DNA from 4 places in the Halomonas caseinilytica genome. Region 1 is predicted to be linked to each of the others. Evidence: predicted binding sites of a transcription regulator. Region 1 holds the regulator's gene; each other region holds the start of a gene.
The links. Region 1 encodes sigma-54, which starts transcription at its own class of promoters, with help from an activator protein. Its sites were predicted from a motif close to TGGCACNNNNNTTGCTNT; they were not measured.

Region 1 (5,735 bases):
ACGCTGTCGTCGCGTCCGGTGGCATCACGCAGTGAAGGGTCCCAGTAGGGATTCGGCAGGCAGCGTGCGTCGAAGACAATATCGGCGTCGAGCGGGACGCCGCGCTTGAAGCCGAAGGACTCGATGGTCAAGGCGAGGGCTTCCTGCCCGCGCTCGGCCACCTGGTCGGCGATGCGTCCACGCAGCTCATGCACCGAGAGCCGCGAGGTGTCGATCACCAGATCGGCGAGATCACGGATCTCTGCCAGGGATGCTTCCTCCTGATCGATGGCTTCAGCAAGCGTCATCCGGTTGTTGCGGGTCAATGGATGGCGGCGCCGAGTGGCCGAATAGCGCTCGAGCAGGATGCGGGCATCGGTAGTGAGGTAGACCACCTGGCACTGGACCTTCCGGTGACGCAAGTCATGGAGCAGCGTCGGGAAGCGCTGCAGGGCATGCGGCAGGTTGCGGGCGTCGATGCTGACGGCGATGGAACGTGCCTGACCGTCGCGCAATTCGTCCACCAGCGAGCCGAGCAGCGTGGCCGGAAGGTTGTCGATGGCATAGAAACCGAGATCTTCCAGTGCCTGCAGGGCGATCGACTTGCCCGAGCCTGAACGGCCGCTGATGATCACGATCTGCATGGCAGGGTCTCCTGGTCGAGTGGCTGGCCGTTGTGCCGTCAGTCGTTCTCGGCCGGTGCCTGTCGGCGTATCGCCTCGATGAGTCGTTCGTGCAAGGCGTGCTGGCTATCGGCACGACGCAGAGCGTTACGGGTGTCGGCGTCGTTCATTACGGCGGCGACCTGGCCGAGCAAGGCCAGATGGGCGTCGTCGGCCTGCTCGGGAACCAGCAGCACGAACACCAGGTCGACAGGGTCGCCGTCGACGGCGTCGAAGTCGATCGGCTCGGCGAGCTTCAGAAAGCCGGCAATGGGCGCCTTACAGTGCGGGTTGCGGGAGTGGGGAATGGCGACCCCGTGCCCGATGCCCGTGCTGCCCAGGCGCTCGCGACCGATCAGGCGGCTGAAGACCTCCTGGCTGTCCAGACTCGGTGTGTTCTGGGCGATGAAGGTGCTGAAGAATTCCAGTACGCGCTTTTTGCTCCCCCCGGGCACGTCGAAGAGCGTGCGCTCGGGGGGAAGGATGGTTTCCAGAGTCATGATGGATCAGCGTACGCCGGCGGCGCCCTGGGCGCGCGCCTGGGATTTTTCCTTGTGTTTCACCAACTGGCGATCGAGCTTGTCGGCAAGGGCGTCGATGGCGGCGTACATGTCCCCGTCCATCGCTTCGGCATGCAGGTCAGCACCGGCGGCATGCAGGGTACAGGCAGCCTGTTGACGTTCTTTCTCCACGGAGAGCGTGACTTGCACGGTGGTGATGTTGTCGTAGTGACGTTCGAGTCGCGCGAGCTTCTCTTGGACATAGTCACGCAGTGCGTCGGTCAATTCCACATGATGGCCGGTGAGGTTGACTTGCATGACACGCTCCTTGCTCCTTGGGTTGTGCCTCGATTGTAACCCTTTTTGGAGTCGTGCAAACCCCCTGTGAAACGCTGTTGCCAGGCTCGCTCGAAAACGCTCAGCGAAGGCGCTTGCGCTGGCTCGAGGAGGGGATGTTCATGGCTTCGCGATACTTGGCCACGGTTCGCCGTGCGACATCGATGCCTTCCTCGGCGAGCAGGGTGACAAGCTTGTTGTCGGAGAGCGGCTTGCGTGCCGGTTCCTCATGGATGAGCTTGCGGATCCGGGCCCGTATGGCGGTGCTGGAGTGGGCGTCGTCGCCGTCGCCGACATGGCTGGAGAAGAAGTACTTGAGCTCGAACACACCGCGTGGCGTGTGGATGTATTTCTGGGTCGTCACCCGCGAGATGGTCGATTCGTGCATCTCGACGGCCTGGGCGATGTCGGCCAGGATCAAGGGTTTCATGGCTTCCTCGCCGTGCTCGAGGAAGTCCAGCTGGCGGGCCATGATCTCGCGACCGACGCGCAGCAGAGTGTCGTTGCGACTGGCCAGACTCTTGAGCAGCCAGCGAGCCTCCTGCAGGTGATCCTTGAGGAACTGGTTGTCCTGGCTCTTGTCGGCGCGTCGGATCAAGGCGGCGTAGTCGGGCTGGATGCGCACGCGTGGCATGGCCTCGGGGTTGAGCTCGATCTGCCAGCCTTGTTCGTCGCGCCGGGCGACCAGGTCGGGGATGACGTAGTCGTTGCCGCCGCTGGCGAACGCGCTGCCCGGGCGTGGGTCGAGTCCTCGGATCAGGGCGATCACCTCGTCGAGCGCCGCGTCGTCCAGGCCGAGGCGGCGCTTGAGCAGGCGTCGATCATCGCCGGCCAGGGCCTCGAGGAACTGACGGGCCAGGCGCCGGGCCTGCGGCAGTCGAGGTGTTTCCTGGGGCAGGGCGGCGAGCTGCAGCATCAGGCATTCCCGCAGGTCGCGGGCGAAGACGCCGGTGGGCTCGAACTGCTGCACCTGCAGCAACACGGCTTCGACCTCGCGGCTGGAGAGCCCTTCCAGGCCCTGGGCGCGCAGGCCATCGCGGATCGCGTCCAGTGGCTGGTCCAGGTAGCCATCCTCGTTGACCGCGTCGATCAGGCTCTCGGCGATACGCGAGGAGCGCTCATCCAGGCCGCTCATGGCCAGTTGCCAGGCCAGGTGCCCCTGCAGGCTTTGGCCCGCTGCCTGACGCTCGAAGTCGGGGGCCTCGCCGCTGCCCGTGCCGCTCAGACTGCCCAATCCGGCATCCTGATAGGTATCGGACCAGTCGCTGTCGACGGTCAGATCCTCGGGAATCTCGCTGGCCCAGTCATCTTCGGGCGCCTCGCCGACGGCCAGTTCGCCGAAGTCCTCGTCGAGCTCCAGCATGGGGTTGGATTCCAGGGCCTGCTGGACCTCCTGACGCAGGTCGAGAGTGGAAAGCTGCAACAGGGCGATGGCCTGCTGCAATTGGGGCGTCATGGTCAGCTGGGTGCCGAGCCGAAGTTGGAGGGAAGCCTTCATGGCCATAGGAAAAGAGAACCGCTCAACGTGCGAGAAACCTCCACCCTAGTGCGTTGCATCACGGCATGCAAGTCTTCGATAAAGCAATTATCATGCCATCGGCAAATTTCGTGCCTTGGTGATAAAGTGTTCATTATATCAGCTTGTTGCGGTGACATGGCGCTGAGGGGCGGCAAGCCGTGGGCTCAGAGGCGGAAGTCTTGGCCTAGGTAGACGTCGCGCACTCGCTGGTTGGCGAGGATCGCCTCGGCGTCGCCTTCGGCGATGATCTGGCCGTCGCCGACAATGTAGGCGCCGTCGCAGATGTCGAGGGTCTCGCGGACGTTGTGGTCGGTGATCAGTACACCGATGCCGCGTGTCTTGAGCTGGCGGATGATGCCCTTGATCTCGCCGACGGAAATCGGGTCCACGCCAGCGAAGGGTTCGTCAAGCAGGATGAAGTCAGGCTCGGTGGCCAGAGCGCGTGCGATTTCCACCCGTCGGCGCTCACCCCCGGACAGGCTCATGCCGATGTTGTGGCGGATGTGGGTGATGTGGAAGTCTTCCAGCAGCGATTCCAGGCGGTCGCGACGGCCGGCGCGGTCGAGATCCTTGCGGGTCTCGAGAATGGCCATGATGTTGTCGGCCACGCTGAGCTTGCGGAAGATCGAGGCTTCCTGGGGCAGATAACCGATACCGGCGTGGGCGCGCTCGTGCATGGCGGCATCGGACAAGTCGAGATCGTCGATGGCGACCTGGCCGGCATCGGCACGCACCAGGCCCACGATCATGTAGAAGGAGGTGGTCTTGCCGGCCCCGTTGGGGCCCAGCAGGCCGGTGATGTGGCCCTGGCCGATCTCCAGGCTGATGTCATGGACCACGCGTCGGCGTTTGTAGCTCTTGGCCAGGTGGCGGGCGTGGAGCGTCTTCATTGCGAATCCTGCTGCTCGGGTTCCAGGGTCATGCGTACTCGCTGGTTGCCTTCGACGCCTTCCGCGGAGGAACGCGCCTGGACCACGCGGCGATCGAGAAAGTACTCCAGGTAGCCGCCATCGAAGGTGTCACCGCCCCGGTGCAGTTCGGCCTGGTCGATGAGTTCCATGCGGCGTTCGGCCACGTGGTAGACGATGCGCTGCCCCCAGCCGCGTACCACTGATTCGTCGGGAGCGGGCTGCTGTTCGATATAGGCGCGATCGCCGGTGGCGATGGCCTGGCTCAGCTCGCCGGCGTCGTTGCGGCGGATTTCCACTCGTGAGCCGGTCAGGCGCATGCTGCCCTGCTGAATGTTCACGTTGCCCTGGTAGACGGCGGTGCCGGCACGGTCATCGAGGTCCAGGCGGTCGGCCTCGACCTGGATCGGGGCGCTGGCGTCTCCCTCCAGTGCCTGTGCCTGGGAGACGGCGAGGCTCAGGATGACCAGTGACAGGCCCAGCAGAAAGGGGGAGGTGGTTCGCGTCATGGCTCGGGGTCCTCATCGGTTGCCGGCGGGTGATGACCGCGAACATTGTCGGTCAGTCGCGCACGATTGTCATGAATCCAGGCGTCGAAATGCTCGCCCCGCATGGATTGGGGAGGCTGGCTGAGCGTGGCGGGCGTCTCGCTCCAGGCATGGCCGGTGTCGGCATCGTAGTGCAGCCTCTGAGTGGTCAGGCGCCAGCGTTCCGCGGGGGCCTCGAGGCGGACATCGCCGCTGAGCCTCAGGGGATTGCCACCGGCTTCCAGCCGGCCTTGCTCGGCGCGGGCGGTCCAGAGCCGGCCATCATCGGCGTGGAGCCTGACCTCGGGGTTTTCCAGACGCGTGACATCGTCGATGGGGGTGTGCACGAGGCGCGGGGTGACGAGCCGCTGGTGGGGGGTGCCTTCGGCATCGAAGCGTGTGGCTTCGACGTCTTCCAGGTAGTAGTCCGGCTCGCCGGCGGCGTCCCGGGGCACCGGCCCGGGCGAGTCGTCGTCGCGAGAATCGAGCAGGGCCAGCCCGCCGCCGAGGGCCAGCAGCAGCAGGAAGAGCCAAGTACGAAAACCGGGGCGGGGCAGTCGCATGGGATCAGGCCCGATCATTCAGATAGGCGTCGAGCATGGCATCCCATTGCCCTTGGGCCTGGAGCAGGGCATCGCAGATCTCGCGCACCGCGCCGTGTCCGCCAGGGCGCTCGGTGACCCAGTCGGCGTGCTGGCGGATGTAGCTTGGCGCGCCGGGGACGCTGATGCCGACGCCGGCCTGGAAGATGGGGGCCAGGTCGGGCATGTCGTCACCGCAGTAGGCGACCTGGTCGAGGGTGATGTCGAGCTGCTCGCAGAGCTGGTGCAATACGGGAAGCTTGCGCGCGATCCCTTGATGAAGATGGGAGATGCCGAGTGCGGCGGCGCGGCGACTGACCATCGGCGAGTCGCGCCCCGTGATCAGCGCGACCTCGATGCCGGCGTTGCGTATCAGTTTGATGCCGTGGCCATCCAGGGTGTGGAAGGCCTTGATTTCGTTGCCGTCAGCGTGAAAGTAGAGCCGTCCGTCGCTGAGCACGCCGTCCACATCCAGTGCCAGCAGGCGTACTCGCCGCAAGCGGTCGAGCAGGTGGGGGGCGAGCGAAGGGGATTCGTGACGCATGACAACTCCTTGGGGTCAGATCACGCCGCTGGCGAGCAGGTCGTGCATGTGCAGGGCGCCGACGGGGTGGCCGTCGTCATCCACCACGGCCAGGGCGGTGATGCGATTGTCTTCCATGAGGCGCACGGCTTCGGCGGCCAGGGTGTCGGGCGAGGTGCGCTTGCCCGGCACGGTCATGA
Region 2 (5,735 bases), on a different contig from region 1:
GGCGGACCAGTCCGGCTCGCCCCCTTCGCGACACTGCTGGGCGGTGATCAGGCGAAGCTGCTGGGCATGGCCGCGATCGGTGAGCGGAATGCCCATGCTCGCGCAGGCCGCCGAGGCAGCGGTGATACCAGGCACGATCTCGCTGTCGACCCCCGCGGCATCCAGCGCGGCCAGTTCCTCGCCCATGCGCCCGAAGATGCCGGGGTCGCCACCCTTCAGCCTGACGACCCGCTTGCCCTCGCCGGCCAGGCGCACCATCAGCGCACCGATCTCGGCCTGGGCGACACTGTGCTGCCCCCGCGCCTTGCCCACGTAGTAGCGCTCGCGTCCGGCGGGAATCAGAGACAGAATCTCGTCGCCCACCAGGCGATCGTAGACCACGGCATCGGCGTCGCGCAGCAGTCGGGCGGCCTTGAGAGTCAGCAGTTCGACATCGCCGCTGCCGGCACCAACCAGAAACACCCGGCCGGTCCGGTGACCATGACGACGCCCCGCAGCATTGTACGCATCGCGCCACGGGCGCCAGGACTCCCACCATGAGAGGGCCACACGCGCCAGCGAATCCACGGGGCGCAGGATGCCCTCAAGCCGGCTCGACATCAGGGACGGGATGAGACGCATGGGCCCTCTCCTCTTCGATAAGTGATTTCAATTCGGGAATGCAGCTACCACACTGGGTGCCGCAGGCCAGTCGGGCGCCCAGTGCCTCGACGCTGGTATCGCCCTCGCGGATCGCCGAGGTGATGGCGCCCTGGCCGACCTGATGACAACTGCACACCAGGGGGCCATCGTCGGCGGCGCCGTCCTCGCAGGCGGCCAGGATGCGGCGCCGCTGGCCCACTTCCAGGGCGATGCCCTCGGCGGCTTCGGCGAAGCGTTCATCGAGCCAGGCCAGTCCCGGCAATTCGGCCGGCGGACCGACCATCAACCACCAGCGCAGGCGCCCCGCCTCGATGCCCGCGGCACGCAGCCGACCGTCGGCCGGATCATCGCACCACAGCGAGGCCGCCACCGGCAGGATCTCGGCCAGCCAGGCCAGCCAGTCACGCTCGGCGGCAGCAGGGGCGCCGGCCAGTTGCCAGCGTTCGGCATGGGCCATGGGAGTCCGCGCCCAGTAGCCGGTCTCCCGGTACACCCGCGCGCCCACGTCGAGATCGGCGGCGACCACCAGGGTGGCCTCCCAGGCGCTGGGTAATGCCGCCAGGGCCACGGCGCCGTGCTTCGACTCGGGCTGACCGGACAGCGGATCGACATGCGACGCCAGCAGTGCACCGGCCAGCGCCGAGGCGCTGAAACGATCGCTCCAGTGGATTGGTACGAACAGTTCGCCGCGCCGCTGCGCCGGCGAGATGCGAACCCGCCCCCGGTAGTCACCACCCTCGCCCTCGAGTCGCGCCAGCCCCTGATCGGTCAGGCCCAGCTCACGGGCGTCCTCGGGATGCACCTCGATGAAGGGCTCGCTACGGTGGTTCATCAGCCGTGGCGCCCGAGCGGTGCGCGTCATGGTGTGCCACTGGTCGCGCACCCGACCAGTGTTGAGGCGAAAGCGGCGGTGCTCGCCGAGGGCCTGGACGGGGCCGTGTGGTGACACCGGCACCAGCCGAGCCCGGCCATCGGGCGTGGCAAAATGACCGTCCTCGAACAGGCGTGGTGTTCCCCGCGGCGCCTGGCGCGTTACCGGCCACTGGATCGGTGCCAGGGTGTCATAGCCCTGGCGGTCGAGCTCGGCCAGCGCCGAGATATCGAAGCAGCGCCGCCCGTCGCCCTCGTTCTCGAAGCCGGACAGGCGCGCATGTTCGACGAAGATATCGGCCGGATGCGCATAGTCGAAGGCCTCGCCGAAGCCCAGGCGTCGCGCCACTTCGCTGATGATCCACCAGTCATGACGGGCCTCGCCCGGTGGCGCCATCAGGCCGCGCTGGCGCGAGATGCGGCGCTCGGAGTTGGTCACGGTGCCGTCCTTTTCCGACCAGCCGGAGGCCGGCAGCACGATGTCGGCCACCTCCAGCAGATCGGTATCGGCCATGCACTCCGAGACGATCACCAGCGGACAGTGGGCCAGCGCCGCGCGTACGCGACGAGCGTCGGGCAAGCTGACCGTGGGATTGGTGGCCATGATCCACACCGCCCGGATCTCGCCGCGCTCGATGGCCTCGAACAGCGCCACCGCCTTGTGCCCCGGCCCTTCCGGGAGATGCGGAACGAGCGAGTCGGTGCTCCAGAAGCGCGTCACCCGCTCCAGGGCGCCGGGGCTATGGTAATCCATATGGGCGGCCAGCTGGTTGGCCAGGCCGCCCACTTCGCGCCCTCCCATGGCATTGGGCTGGCCGGTGATGGAGAAGGGACCGGCGCCGGGCAGGCCGATCTTGCCGCCTGCCAGGTGGCAATTGATGATCGCCTGGCACTTGTCGGTACCACTGCTCGACTGGTTGATGCCCTGGGAATACAGCGTCACCACGTGGAGCTGGCTGGCGAACCAGTAGAAGAAGGTCTCCAGGCGCTCGGGGTCAACATCGCAGTCGGCGGCGATGGCCTCGACCGAGACATCGTCCTGACGGGCCTCGGCCAGGGCTTCCTCCACCCCGCGCGTGTGGCGTTCCAGGTAGACGCGATCGAGCTTGCCCCGCTCGGCCATCCAGGCCAACAGCCCGGTGAACAGGCGAGCATCGCTGCCGGGACGCACGCCCAGGTAGAGATCGGCCAGCTCGCAGGTGTCGGTGATGCGCGGATCGATCACCACCACTCGCAGCAGGGGGTTGCGCGTCTTGGCGACGCGCAGGCGCTGGAACAACACCGGATGATTCCAGGCCAGGTTCGAGCCCGCCAGCACCACCAGCTCGGCATCCTCCAGGTCCTCGTAGTTGCAGGGTACGGCATCGGCCCCCAGCGAGCGCTTGTAGGCGGCCACCGCCGAGGCCATGCAAAGCCGCGAGTTGGTATCCAGATGCGGCGTGCCGAGAAAACCCTTGAACAGCTTGTTGGCGACGTAATAGTCCTCGGTGAGCAATTGCCCGGAGAGATAGCCGGCCAGGGCTTCTGGGCCGTGCTCGCGCTGCGTCTCGGCCAGGCGCTCGGCCACGGCGTCCAGGGCCGTGTCCCAGTCGACCTCGGCACCATCCAGCCGCGGGCGCGTGAGTCGCCCCCGGTCACCGAGCGTCTCGTGCAGTGCCGAGCCCTTGACGCACAAACGGCCATGATTGGCCGGATGCTCGACATCGCCCTCGACGGCGATGATCCGCCCATCGTGCATCTCGGCACGCACGCCACAACCGACCCCGCAATAAGGGCATGTGGTGCGTGCGTCTTGCGTTGAGGCCCTGGACATGACGCTATCCTCCCGTCGTGGACGATTGCCGAAACGACGACGCCCACCGCCTCACGGCAACCGAAGCTGCGGAGAAGCGGTGGGCGTCTTTGCCGATGAACGGATCACCCTTGATCCATCCTGGTCACCGGTTATCTAGCAAGCCCCGTGCCAGGAATGCTCAACCCCCGGAATACCGCGTGCCGCGACGATCTCGCCGCCGGCGGACAGCAGCTCGCCGCACAGCTCGGGCGCATCTCGCCACCCCGCCCGCACCGACTCGGTGCAACACCCGCCCGCCACACTTCCTGCCCATGCCATCGGGCCAACACTTTGCCGGCGTTCACCAGGAGTTCCAGCAACTGGAACGCATCTTGCAACCGATCGGGAAACGCCCCTATGCAACGAGCTACGCCACCATGCCTCAGCCCTTGAAAGTCCTTCTGGTCGACGACGAGATCGTGCGGGCCGCCATGGTCGAGGAAGCCCTCGCCAACGAGGGCCACGAGGTCATCTGTCGCCTGCAGGCCCCGACGAGCCTCAACGAGATGGTCGCCCGCCATCAACCCGATGTAGTAATCATCGACATGGAATCCCCCGACCGCGACACCCTCGACAGCATGTCGCTGCTCAACCGCGAGAACCCGCGTCCGGTGGTGTTCTTCGCCGACCAGCATGACCCCGAGACCATGCAGGCCGCGCTCAAGTCCGGCGTCAGCGCCTATGTGGTGGACGGTCTGGTACCGGGCCGGGTCAAGGCGGTCATGGAAGTCGCCATCGCCCGCTTCGAATCCTTCCAGTCGATGCGCCGCGAACTGGACCAGGCCCGCACCCAACTGGCCGAACGCAAACGCATCGAACGCGCCAAGGGCCTGTTGATGAAGCATCAGGACTGTGACGAACCCCAGGCCTATCGCATGCTGCGCAAGCTGGCCATGGACCGCGGTCAGCGTATCGGCGACGTGGCCAACAACGTGATCGACATCCTCGAACAACTGGAGAAGGGACGATGAGCGCGCCCGAACTCGAACGACTGACGCTGGGATTCATCCCCCTGCTCGACGCCGCCCTGCCGATCATCGCCCGCGAGGCCGGCTTCTTCGCCGACGAAGGACTCGAAGTCGCCCTCTCGCGCGAAAATGCCTGGTCGACACTGCGCGACAAGGTCGCCTCCGGCCTGCTCGACGGTGCCCACATGCTCTCGCCCCTGCCATTGGCCATGAGTCTCGGCCTGTCGCGCGCTCCCTGCGAGACCCTGGCGCCGTTCATCCTCGGTCGTGGCGGCAACACCATCGTGCTGTCGCGGCACTGGTCCGAGGGCATGAACGATATCGGCGAAGAGCACGATCCGCGCGACAATGCCCGCCGCTTCGCCGCCCGACTGCACACCCACCGCGGCGAGCCGCCCAGGCTGGCGATGGTCTATCCCTACTCCTGCCAGCACTATCAACTGCGCGAATGGCTGGCCGGTGCCGATATCGACATCGATCGACAGGTGACGCTGGGAGCCCTGCCCCCGCCACGTATGGTCGAGGCGCTGGAAAACGGCGAGATCGACGGGTTCTGCGTCGGCGAGCCCTGGGGCAGCCTGGCCCGGCATCGCGACGTCGGGCGTATCGTCGCCAGCGGCGCCCAGCTATGGCCGGCGCACCCCGAGAAGGTCCTGGGCGTGACCGCCTCCTGGGCGCTGCGCTATCCCACTACCCTGGCGGCAATGATCCGTGCGCTGCACAAGGCCAGCCAGTGGCTCGGCGCCTCGCCGGAACATGCCCGACGTGCCCAGAGCTGGCTGGTGCTGCCGCCTTACCTGGATCGCAGCGTCGCGCATCTCGAGAGCCTGGCGCCCGATGCTCCGCCGGCCTGGCAGAGCCTCGTCGGCGACCCCCGCCCGACCGCCGAGATCATGTCCCATGTGGCCGAGCACCTCGACCAGCACATGCGAAAACACGGTCGCCTGCTCGACATGCGCACCCTCTCGACCTGCTACAGCCCCGCGCATTTCGATGCCGCCACGCACCAATGACGTGCACGGGACACGACAGGTAACAGCTGAACAGCCTCCTCGATGCGGCCTAACCAAATGATATAAAAGCACTATCAAGAAAATGGCGTAGAACTTGAAAGACGCTTGAGCGAACAACGCCGATCCGCGAGCTCCTTTGCCACGGACCGGCCCCCGGCGATCAACGGCGATCGCCACGCTTTCGGACAAAGACGTCTCAGCGCCCCCGATGCCGGGGAGCGCGGAGACGTCTTTTTGCGTTTTCAGGAGGTTGCGATATGCGACCCAATGCCACCATCAGCACCGACGACCGAGCTCCCATCGATCACCTGGTGATCGTCGGCAACGGCATGGCCGCCCACCGCCTGGTCGCGACACTCTGCGACAAGCCCCGGGCGCCCCGCCGGATCACCGTCATCGGCGAGGAAA
Region 3 (5,735 bases), on a different contig from region 1:
TATGGATGGGCAGAAGGGCGGTGAGGACCGACGTTCCTCCGGATTTTTTGCACGTTTCTCCGAAAGGGGGCGTCTTGCCATGACATGCAGGCACCGTTTTCGCCATCATGCTGTTCCGCCATGATGAGGCATCATCGTGGTTAAAGGCGCTGATCATGACACTATGTGTCTTCCCTGTTTTGCTAGTTTCTACGAGCTATGTTGCTCGCCGATGAAAGTGGCCGTGATGAATGGGTGTCCGGGCCCGGGCACTGATGAAGGATTCCATGATGCATGCTGCAAGCTCCCGCACCGACTCGTTGATCGAGTTGATGGCACCCCTGATCGAGGGCGATGGCTATACCCCGACCCGGCTGTCGGCGGTGTCCCTGATGGCCATGCATCGACCGAGCGGTCGTACCCCGATGATCTACGAACCGAGCCTGATCATCGTGGCCCAGGGCTACAAGATCGGCTATCTGGGCGACCGGGAAATTCACTATGGTCCCGGTCAATACCTAGTACAGACGCTGCCGTTACCTTTCGAGTGCGAAACCCACGCTTCCCCGGAGGCGCCCTTGCTGGGGGTGGCGGTGCATCTCGATCCGGCCTTGCTCGGCGAACTGGTGACGACCATCGGCGATGGCATCGGTCAGGGGAGCGGAGAGGGCGAGGCGTCGCCGGTGCCCATGGCCTCGGTGTCGATGACCGATGGCATGCAGGGGGCGGTGGAGCGCTTGTTGCGGAGTCTGCATGATCCCGCCGAGACGGCCGCCATGGGAGCGTCGCGGGTGAGAGACGTGGTCTTCGAGGCCTTGCGGGGCGAGCAAGGTCCGGCGCTGCGTGCTCTGGTACTGCACCAGGGGCATTACTCGCGCATCGTTCAGGTACTGTCGCGGCTGCATGCCCGCTATGCGGAAGACGTCTCGGTGGAGGCGTTGGCCCGCCAGGCGAACATGAGCCCGTCGACCTTCCATCAGCATTTCCGGGACATCGTGCAGGCCTCGCCGCTGCAGTATCTGAAACAGTTGCGGTTGCTCAAGGCGCAGCAATTGCTGGCCCAGAAGACCTGTAACGTGAACCAGGCGGCCTCGGCGGTGGGGTATCGTAGTGCCTCCCAGTTCAGTCGCGACTACAAGCGTTACTTCGGAACCTCGCCGCTGCAGCATCGTCAGGAAGAGCGTGCATGGCGTGTTTCATGATGGAGGCGTGGCGTGGCCGGATAGCCGCCGAGTGGCGGCTATCCTCGACCGGTGGTAGCGCGTATCAGGCGGCTTCTAGCGCGCGTGAGGGGCCGAAGTGTTCGAAGTGCCGGCGCGCTTCGGGCACGCCCAGCGCCTGTAGATAGCCATCGACGGCGACCATGAACCCCTGTGGACCGACGTAATAGCAGTGCGGAGCGCCTGCAGGGAGGTAGCGGGCGATCAGCTCATGGTCCACACGCCCGATATGGTCGACATGGCTGGCCTCGTCGGCCTGCTCGTAGACGGTGACCACCCGCAGTTGGTCGGGATAGTCGCGGGCCAGGGCCTGCACGTCGTTGCCGAAGGCATGATGATCCTTGTCCAGCGCCGCATGCAGGTAGACGACCTGCCGCCCCTGCTCCAGTGCCTGGCGGAGCAGCGACAGCATGGGAGTCTGACCGACGCCACCGCTGAGCAGCATGACCGGGTCGTGGCCCTCCTCAGGCAGCGTCAGGTCGCCGGCCGGTGGCAGCAGCTCGACACGGTCGCCGACGTTCAGCACGTCATGGAAATGGCGGCTGACGAGACCGTCGGCTTCTCGCTTGATGGAGATCCGGTAGCTGCGTCCATTGGGGAAGGCCGACAGGCTGTAGTGCCGATACACCGGCTGGCCATCGATCATGAGGCGGACGCCGATGAACTGGCCGGGGCGGAAGTCGGCAACGGGCTGGCCATCCTCGGGCTCCAGAAGAAAGGAGAGGATGACAGCGCTTTCCTGACGAATATCGGCGATTCGAAAGGCCCTGACACCGCGCCAGCCTCCGGGGGAATCGGCGAATTCGCGATAGCGCTGGCCCTCGAGGTCGATCAGCAGGTCAGCCAGTTCCTGATACAGTGCGCCCCAGGCATCGGCGACCTCTTCGGTGACGGCCTCACCCAGGACATCGCCGATAGCGGCCATCAGGCATTCGCCGACGATCGGATACTGGTCGGGCTGAATGTTCAGCGAGACGTGCTTGTTGACGACGGTTTCCAGCGCGTGACGAGCCTTGGCCGGCTCCTTGCGCAGTTGGACATAGGCCAGCACCGAGTTGGCCAGGGCACGTGGCTGGCCGCCAGTGGCCTGGTGGGCCTGGTTGAAGAGGGGAGCGACCTCGGGATAGCGCTCGAACATCAAGGGATAAAAGTGTTGGGTAATGGTGGTGAGATGTTCGGCCACGACGGGAGCGGTCGCCTCGATGATGCCTTCCTGTTTGTTTGTCAGCATGGTTCGCGTCAGCCTCGTTCGGGGGATGTGATTGATGACACCCTGTAGGAGCAAGGCATGTTCCATATCGCTGTCATTGCGACACCTTGCCGCATGCTGGTTGGCAACTATCTGTTATTAAAAGAGATATAGACATGTGTCGCGACAGCATGCAGGGCTGGGTTCACAGTTTAAGCATCACCAATGTTGTAATGACAATAGTCAATATGACACTTATAGTGTCGTTGTGACACTACATTGCACGCCTTGGCATGCGCATCGGGGCGTGCACAATGCTGTCGTTCGGGAAGGTGACCCATGACGGAATTTCTCAAGGCGCTTCGTACGCTTCTGGCACAGCTCTCGGAATATGAGGCATCCGAGGCGCATTGGGGCGACCTATTGCAGGCGCTGGTCGGCGATTTTCCCGCCGATGCCAGTACCTTGATGGTGATGGATGGTGAAGCCTTGCGACCGGTGGCCCTGCTGGGACTGGATGACGAGGTGCGCGGGCGGCGCTTTGCATTGCAGGATCACCCCCGGCTCGCCGCGATCGCCAGCCACGCCGGGGTGTGCCGATTCCCCCATGACAGTCCGCTGCCGGACCCCTTCGATGGCTTGATCGACGAGGATCTCAGCGATGTGCACGATTGCCTCGGCGTCGCCTTGCGCGATGATGAGCGCCTGACCGGCCTGCTGACACTGGATGCGCTCGAACCGGGGCGCTTGGATGGCCTCGATGACGATCAACTGCTGAGCATCGCGCGGCTGCTGGGTACCTGTCTGCACCTGGCCGAGCGACTGCGCACCACGCGCACCCGCCTCAACGAGGTGCTGGCCCAGGCGTCTCCCTCCGAGATCAACTGGCGCTGGAACAGTCGTGCCATGCGCCAGCTCGACCGTGCCATCGAGCTGGTGGCGCCCACCGACATGAGCGTGCTCCTGCACGGAGAGACCGGTGTCGGCAAGGAGCTGGCGGTGCGGGCATTGCACCGACGTTCGCGTCGCCACCAGGGCCCCCTGGTCCAGGTCAACTGCGCGGCCTTGCCGGAGAGTCTGATCGAGAGCGAGCTGTTCGGTCACCGACGCGGTGCCTTTTCCGGCGCGACAGAGGACCGGCGCGGCCACTTCGCGATGGCGGACGGAGGCACCCTGATGCTCGACGAGATCGGGGAACTGCCGCTGGCACTCCAGCCCAAGCTGCTGCGTGTGCTGCAGGAGGGGGAGATCCAGCCGCTGGGGTGCGAGACGCCGCGCAAGGTCGATGTACGGGTCGTTGCCGTCACCAATCGCGATCTCCATGTCGAGGTCGAGGCCGGTCGTTTTCGCGCGGATCTCTATCACCGCCTGAGTGCCTTTCCCCTGCATGTGCCGCCCTTGCGGGAGCGTCCCGAGGATATTCCCCTGCTGGTCGGCCACTTCCTTGAGGTCAATCGGGTGCGCTTGGGGCTTCACAACCTGCGGTTGCAGGCGGAGGCCGAAACGGCGCTGTTGGCCTGGCGCTGGCCGGGCAATGTGCGTGAACTCGAGCATACGCTGGCCAGGGCGGCACTGCGTGCGCTGGGCGAGCAAGGCCTGGTGGCAACCAGCGATCGGCGCCAGGCCGTGGCGTTGATCACGCGCGAGCATCTCGATCTGCCCGATGACGCGACCGCCTCGGCCTGCCTGGACGTTCGGCAGGGTTCGAGCGAATCGTCGGCGTCTCTCGAGCCGTCGCTGTCGCTGAAGGAGGCCACCGAGGCGTTCCAGCGTCGTCACATCCAGGCAAGCCTGCGTGACCATGATGGCAACTGGGCGGCGGCGGCCCGGTCACTGGGCATGGATCCGGGCAATCTGCATCGGCTGGCCAGACGCTTGGGGCTGAAGGCGACGTGAACGGCTCCGCGAAGCGTTCACTCTTGTTGTCGGCGAGCCCGAAAGGCGCCCTCGGTGCGACCGAGGGGACGAAAGGTGTCGTCGAAGACGGCATCCAGGTCGAAGGTGGAGTGCTGGCCGATGGCGTCGAAGTGCTCGTCCAGCCATTGGTCGGCCCAGCGTCGGCCCAGTTCATGAAGCCGTGAGATGAAGCGCCATTCGGCGTTCATCTTGCTCGAGGCGCCGAGTGACTCGATATCCTGCTCGGTGTGGATCAGATGCAGGCGCATGGCGCGATAATTCTCCAGTTCCAGGCCTTCTGCTTCGATCAGGCGCTGAAGTAGCTGAATACTGCGCAGTTCCTTGATCAAGCTGGAGTTGAAGGTGATCTCGTTGATGCGGTTGATGACATCCCGGGCGCAATCGGGAAGCCGTTGGCGCACGAGCGGGTTGACCTGAACCACGACCAGGTCACGGCAGTCCTGGTCGTCGACCAGCGGGTAGAGGGCCGGGTTGCCGCTGAAGCCGCCGTCCCAATAGGCCTCGCCGTCGATCTCCACGGCGGGAAAGATCGAGGGCAGGCAGGCCGAGGCCATCAGCGAGTCGACCGAAAGGCCAGGTTGACGAAAGATCGTGGCACGTCCGGTGCGCACGTTGGTGGCGGTGACGAAGACCTTGACGCCTCGGCAGGCGTTGACCCGTTCGAAGTCGATCTGGCGCTCGACGAGATCGCGTAGTGGATTGAATCCCATGGGATTGAGCTGCGAGGGGGCGACCAGGCGGGTGAGGCCTTCGAAGAACAGATAGCCCGGGGAATGGTCCAGGTTGTCGTTGCCCATCAGCCTGTCCCAGAAGCTGCGCTGGAAGGGCGAGAAGCGAGCCGCCGCGCTGACGGCTTCCCAGAAGGTGCGCAGGGCCTCGCGGGCTCCGTCACGACCGTTGCGGTGGAGACCGTCGGCGAGTACCACGGCGTTCATGGCGCCGGCACTGGTGCCGCTGATGCCGACGATCTCCAGTCGCTCGTCTTCCAGCAGGCGGTCCAGCACGCCCCAGGTCAGTGCCCCATGGGAGCCGCCGCCTTGCAAGGCAAGATCGATGCGTTTGCGTTCCTGCGACATGTCCCCTCCGGTCGAACCTGGCATGTTGCAGTGCAGTGTAGACGCAGGTGATCGTTGCCTGCACGGTCGAAACGTCCGAGGGCACCGTTAGGGCGCTGTACCCAGCAGCAGATCGCCTTCGATGGGAATGAAGCGCGAGGCCGAGCGGATCAAGGCGTCGGCGGTGAGGGCCGGGACGCCGTAGACCTCTACCTCGACACCATGGTCGTGTCGGAGCCGTTCGGCCAGCAGGGCGAAATCGCCATCCCCCGAGGCCAGCACGACCACGTCCACCTCGGGGGCGTGGGCGACGGCATCCAGGGTGATGCCGACATCCCAGTCGCCCTTGGCCGAGCCATCGGCCCGCTGGATGAA
Region 4 (5,735 bases), on a different contig from region 1:
GTCGGGATGCGCTTCGCGCACCCGGGCCATCAGGTCCAGGCCATCGATACCCGGCATGCGAATATCGGTGACCAGTACATCGGGCGGCTCCTCGAGCAGACGCGGCAACACCCGGTCGGCGCGCTCGACGCATTCGACCTCCAGATCGGGCTGGGCCAGGGCTCGCTCCAGCACCCAGCGAATGGCGCGATCGTCGTCGACGATCATGACGCGAGCGGCTTCACTCATGAGTATTCTCCAGCGGTATCAGCAGGCGGAATTCGGTGTGGCCAGGCGCGGAGTCGCATTCGATCAGCCCCTGGTGCTGATGGAGGATCGACTGGGCGATGGACAGCCCCAGCCCACTGCCCTCGGCACGTCCCGAGACCATCGGATAAAACAGGGTTTCGCGCAGTCGCTCGGGAATGCCCGGCCCGTTGTCGATGATCGACACCTCGCAGACCAGCCGATGCCGCTCGGCTCCCAGGGTGAACTGCCGCCGGGCGCGCGTCCGCAACATCAGGCTGGGGGCCGGCACATCGGATTCCGTCATGGCTTCGACGGCATTGCGTGCGACATTGAGCATGGCCTGGATCATCTGCGATTCGTCGCCGATGAGATCCGGCAGGCTGGGATCGTAATCGCGGATGATGGTTACGCTGGGATGCTCGACGGCCAGCAGCGAACGTACCCGTTCGAGCACCTTATGGATGTTCAGCGGCTCATGGCGCTCGACCTGATTGGGCCCGAGCATCGCATCCACCATATCGCGCAGGCGGTCGACCTCTTCGATGATGATCCGTGTGAATTCGGTAAGCTGCGGACTGTCGAGATCGCGCTCCAGCAACTGGGCCGCGCCGCGAATGCCTCCGAGGGGGTTCTTGACTTCATGGGCCAACCCTCGCGCCAGTACCTTGATGGTTTCCTGGCGCGTCTGCAGCGCCTCCTCCCGGGAAATGCGCAGCAGGCGGTCGCGCGGCTCCACTTCCAGCAGGAGCTCGTCCCGGGTCAGGGGCGTGACGGTATAGTCCACGGTCAGCACGTCGCCGGTGACCAGTGTCAGGCGTGCCTCGCGCTGGGTGAAGGGATGGAACTCGTCTCGCGCCTTGGCCAGCAGCTCACCGATGTCCTCCTCGCCCACCACCAGCTCCGGCAGGGGCTGGCCCGCCACCCGCGACCGGCTGAGCGCCAGCAGCGCCTCGGCCGCCGGATTCATCCACTGCAGCCGCAGCCGGCCATCCAGCAACAGGACGGCTGTGGTGAGGTGTTCCATCAAGCGTTGATACATGAACGATCCCGCGATGCACGAAGAAGTTTCCAACTGGAGTAGTCCGGTGCAAGAAGCGCGCCACTTCGGCACGGCCGGCATATGGGCACGAGCCGACAGCAGGCACCGGCACTGTGCACCATCCTAGTGCACTACTATGGTGCATGCACGATCCTGGGCCATCCCGTGCACCCTCAGCGGACGGCCTGAGGGCGGGAGTGGACATGATGGGGATTCCGCAGCATGTTGACGCTGGCCCGCTGCACATAGAGCGTCACCGCCGACGTACGCTGCAACACCTGCCCTCGAGCATCGAGCAGTTCCGCCCGCAAATGATGCTCGCCACGCGACAGATTGGTGAGCTCGATGACAGGCTGGCGCGCTGCGGGCCGCACGATGTTTCCATCGAGCCGCAGTCGCAGCAGGTGACCCTCACGCAGCGCCGGCCGCAGTTCGAGCCGCACCCGCACATCGCCCGCGGCCCCGGTCGGCAAGGTGGCCCCATCGGCAGGCGCCGCAATTGCGAAGGCATCGTATATCCGGGAAGGTGTATCCATGCCGTCGCGGCCCGAAGCGGTGCTCGTCGATGCCGGTGGCGGTGGCGGTGGCAGCGACGGCACCACGCTGATCGGCGCAAGCTCGACCGGCTCGCCACCTCTCGAGGGGTCATCACTGAAGGACACATGCCCTCGCGCATCGGTGGTGCGATAGAGCGTCTGGTCCCCCGCAGCCTGGGTCATCATCAAGAGATACAGCAGCAACACGATCATCGGCCTGTCCATGGACCCTCCCAAGTATCGGGTATCGGGCATCCTGCCCTCGAGTTGAAGACTAGGCGCTGCCCGATCGGGTCGCGAGCCCCGATATGCCCGGCGATACTCCACAGATATGTTGCATGAATCGGTTGCTGCAAATCGGCCAGCAAAAGAATTCGGCTGGCACAAGTATGCGGCTGGCACAAAAAAAGAGGCACGCCCCTAGGCGTGCCTCTATCTCGCTATCGCGTGGCGGCGTCGCGCCGGCGATCAGCAGCTGTAGTACATATCGAACTCGACCGGGTGCGTCGTCATGCGCAGACGCTCGATGTCCTCGGACTTGAGCTCGATGTAGGCATCGATCATCTCGTCGGTGAAGACGCCGCCCTCGGTGAGGAAGCTGCGATCGGCATCCAGGGCTTCCAGCGCCTGATCGAGGCTCTCGGCCACGGTCGGGATGGCCTTGCCTTCTTCCGGCGGCAGGTCATAGAGGTTCTTGTCCATGGCATCGCCGGGATGGATCTTGTTCTTGATGCCGTCGATGCCGGCCATCAGCATCGCCGCAAAGCACAGGTAGGGGTTGGCGGTCGGGTCCGGGAAGCGGGCCTCAATGCGCTTGCCCTTCGGGCTCGCGGTGTAGGGGATGCGGATGGACGCAGAACGGTTACGCGCGCTGTAGGCCAGCATCACCGGCGCCTCGAAACCCGGCACCAGGCGCTTGTAGGAGTTGGTCGACGCGTTGGTGAAGGCGTTCAGGGCACGGGCATGCTTGATGATGCCGCCGATGTAGTACAGCGCCATCTCGGAGAGACCGGCGTACTCGTCACCGGCGAACTGGTTCTGGCCGTCCTTCCAGAAGGACTGGTGGACATGCATGCCGGAACCGTTATCACCGACTATCGGCTTGGGCATGAAGGTTGCGGTCTTGCCGTAGGCATGCGCCACGTTGTGCACCACGTACTTCATTTCCTGCAGCTCGTCGGCCTTCTTCACCAGGGTGTTGAACTTGACGCCGATCTCGTTCTGGCCGGCGTTGGACACCTCGTGGTGATGCACCTCGACGGTCTGGCCGATGGCTTCCAGGGTGTTGCACATCGCGCCACGGATATCGTGGAAGCTGTCCACCGGCGGCACCGGGAAGTAACCGCCCTTGACCCGCGGACGGTGACCCAGGTTGCCACCTTCGACGTGGCGGTCGGTGGCCCAGGCCCCCTCTTCGGAGGTGATCTTGTACATGGCGCCTTCGGCGTCGGCCTTCCAGTGCACTTCGTCGAAGACGAAGAACTCGGGCTCCGGACCGAAGAAGGCGGTATCGCCCAGGCCGGAGGACTGCAGGTACGCCTCGGCGCGCTTGGCGATGGAACGCGGGTCGCGCTCATAGCCCTGCATGGTGGCCGGCTCGATGATGTCGCAGCGCAACACCAGGGTGGCGTCTTCGGTGAAGGGGTCGAGGAAGCCGGTGCCGTCCTCCGGACGCAGGATCATGTCCGACTCGTTGATCCCCTTCCAGCCATTGATGGAGGAGCCGTCGAACATCTGGCCGTTCTCGAAGAACTCCTCGTCCACATCGCGAGCCGGAATGGTGACGTGCTGTTCCTTGCCTTTGGTGTCGGTGAAGCGCAGGTCGACCCACTTCACATCATGTTCTTCGATCAGGGCGAGCGTCTTGTCAGACATGAGGTCCTCCACAGTGAGCTTGGCTCGTTAACTTGGAAACGTATTCAAAGCATCGTTGATCGCTGGTCGAGTGCTGCGAACGTTGTAGCATGCCGTAAGCCGGCTGCCCACGACGCCCGAGGCGACCATGGCGTTTGCTACGATGAAGCAGGAAGTGTGCCAAGATGGCGCATCCATTTTTTCGCCCTTCATAGCATGCTGATCTCGCAGAGGAAAATTGTCTCTCGCGTTTCTCCCCGGCCTGATTCGTCCGTCGGACGCCCGATATTGAGGCGGCACGAATGCCTCGCAATGAACCAAAATGAAGCGTAATAACGAGCAAAGCACCAAATCAGTGCACGCATGCTGGAATCCCTGTCGCAGCGGCTTCAACATCGTTCGGAAACGGATTTCCCACCACAAGGCTGGTAGCGTCACGGCCCTGACCCTATAATGCGGCCCCACTTTTCCCAGCAGGATCCCGTCGTGATCGAGAATCTTCGCAACATCGCCATCATCGCTCACGTCGACCACGGCAAGACCACCCTGGTCGACAAGCTCCTCCAGCAGTCCGGCACCCTGGACCGCAAGGCTGAGGGCCAGGAACGCATCATGGACTCCAACGACCAGGAGAAGGAGCGCGGCATCACCATCCTGGCCAAGAACACGGCGATCCGCTGGGAGGGACCCGACGAGCGCGAGTACCACATCAACATCGTCGACACGCCCGGACACGCCGACTTCGGCGGCGAGGTCGAGCGTGTGATGTCGATGGTCGACTCGGTCCTGCTGATGGTGGACGCCGTCGATGGCCCCATGCCGCAGACCCGCTTCGTCACCCAGAAGGCCTTCGATCAGGGCCTCAAGCCGATCGTGGTGGTCAACAAGATCGACCGCCCGGGTGCTCGCCCGGACTGGGTCATCGACCAGATCTTCGACTTGTTCGACAACCTCGGCGCCAGCGACGAGCAGCTCGACTTCCCGATCATCTACTGCTCGGCGCTCAACGGCGTGGCCGGTCCCGAGCCGGATCAGCTCACCGATGACATGACGCCGATGTTCCAGGCCATCGTCGACATCGTCGAGCCGCCCAAGGTCGAACTGGAAGCGCCCTTCCAGATGCAGATCTCGGCGCTGGACTACAACAGCTATGTCGGCGTCATCGGCCTGGGCCGCATCACCCGCGGCAGCGTCAAGCCGAACCAGCAGGTCACGATCGTCTCCAAGGAGGGCAACACCCGGCGCGGCAAGATCGGCCAGGTGATGACCCACCTCGGCCTGGAGCGGGTGCAGACCGAAGAGGCCACCGCCGGCGATATCGTCTGCATCACCGGCATCGAGAACCTGGCCATCTCCGATACGCTGTGCGACCCGGCCGACGTCGAGGCCCTGCCGGCGCTGACCGTCGACGAGCCCACAGTGTCCATGACCTTCCAGGTCAATGATTCGCCCTTTGCCGGCAAGGACGGCAAGTTCGTCACCAGCCGCAACATCCGAGACCGTCTCGAGCAGGAGCTGATCCACAACGTGGCGCTGCGCGTCGAGCAGGGCGACAGCCCCGAGAAGTTCAAGGTCTCCGGTCGTGGCGAGCTGCACCTTTCGGTGCTGATCGAGAGCATGCGCCGCGAAGGCTTCGAGCTGGCGGTGGGGCGTCCCGAGGTCATCATCCGCGAGATCGACGGCGTTTCGCAGGAGCCCTACGAAGAAGTCATCATCGACTGCGAGGAGGAGCACCAGGGCGCCATCATGGAAGAGCTCGGCTATCGCAAGGGCGAGCTCAAGAACATGAACCCCGACGGCAAGGGCCGGGTGCGCCTGGACTTCATCATCCCAGCGCGGGGCCTGATCGGCTTCCGGGGCCAGTTCCTGACCCTGACGTCGGGCACCGGCATCCTGACCAGCCGCTTCGACCACTATGGTCCGCTCAAACCCGACGCCTCCGTCGAACGGCGCAACGGCGTGCTGGTGTCGATGGTCAGCGGCAAGGCCCTGGCCTATGCGCTGTTCGCCCTGCAGGATCGCGGCAAGCTGATCATCGAGCACGGCACCGAGGTCTACGAGGGCATGCTGGTCGGCAT

Region 2: HSDC_RS00585 (ANTAR domain-containing response regulator) is a predicted target of sigma-54. The motif match lies at 3,668-3,685, and genes of this name have one in related genera.
Region 3: hmpA (NO-inducible flavohemoprotein) is a predicted target of sigma-54. The motif match lies at 2,478-2,495, and genes of this name have one in related genera.
Region 4: glnL (nitrogen regulation protein NR(II)) is a predicted target of sigma-54. The motif match lies at 1,313-1,330, and genes of this name have one in related genera.

What each region holds. Positions count from the first base shown of each region.
Region 1 is NZ_BDEO01000002.1:211,049-216,783, reverse strand. Features, by position in the region: gene rapZ (RNase adapter RapZ) at 1-623, opposite strand, end outside; gene HSDC_RS05090 (PTS sugar transporter subunit IIA) at 662-1,141, opposite strand; gene hpf (ribosome hibernation-promoting factor, HPF/YfiA family) at 1,148-1,459, opposite strand; gene HSDC_RS05080 (RNA polymerase factor sigma-54) at 1,560-2,981, opposite strand; gene lptB (LPS export ABC transporter ATP-binding protein) at 3,161-3,886, opposite strand; gene lptA (lipopolysaccharide transport periplasmic protein LptA) at 3,883-4,413, opposite strand; gene lptC (LPS export ABC transporter periplasmic protein LptC) at 4,410-4,994, opposite strand; gene HSDC_RS05060 (KdsC family phosphatase) at 4,999-5,556, opposite strand; gene HSDC_RS05055 (KpsF/GutQ family sugar-phosphate isomerase) at 5,572-5,735, opposite strand, start outside.
Region 2 is NZ_BDEO01000001.1:138,144-143,878, reverse strand. Features, by position in the region: gene cobA (uroporphyrinogen-III C-methyltransferase) at 1-621, opposite strand, end outside; gene HSDC_RS00590 (nitrate reductase) at 584-3,325, opposite strand; gene HSDC_RS00585 (ANTAR domain-containing response regulator) at 3,724-4,317, shown strand; gene HSDC_RS00580 (CmpA/NrtA family ABC transporter substrate-binding protein) at 4,314-5,327, shown strand; gene HSDC_RS00575 (NAD(P)/FAD-dependent oxidoreductase) at 5,585-5,735, shown strand, end outside.
Region 3 is NZ_BDEO01000011.1:68,734-74,468, reverse strand. Features, by position in the region: gene HSDC_RS12485 (AraC family transcriptional regulator) at 270-1,181, shown strand; gene hmpA (NO-inducible flavohemoprotein) at 1,246-2,430, opposite strand; gene norR (nitric oxide reductase transcriptional regulator NorR) at 2,728-4,284, shown strand; gene HSDC_RS12470 (patatin-like phospholipase family protein) at 4,302-5,381, opposite strand; gene HSDC_RS12465 (LabA-like NYN domain-containing protein) at 5,469-5,735, opposite strand, start outside.
Region 4 is NZ_BDEO01000018.1:39,078-44,812, forward strand. Features, by position in the region: gene ntrC (nitrogen regulation protein NR(I)) at 1-228, opposite strand, end outside; gene glnL (nitrogen regulation protein NR(II)) at 221-1,267, opposite strand; gene HSDC_RS15880 (DUF4124 domain-containing protein) at 1,441-2,028, opposite strand; gene glnA (glutamate--ammonia ligase) at 2,272-3,678, opposite strand; gene typA (translational GTPase TypA) at 4,144-5,735, shown strand, end outside.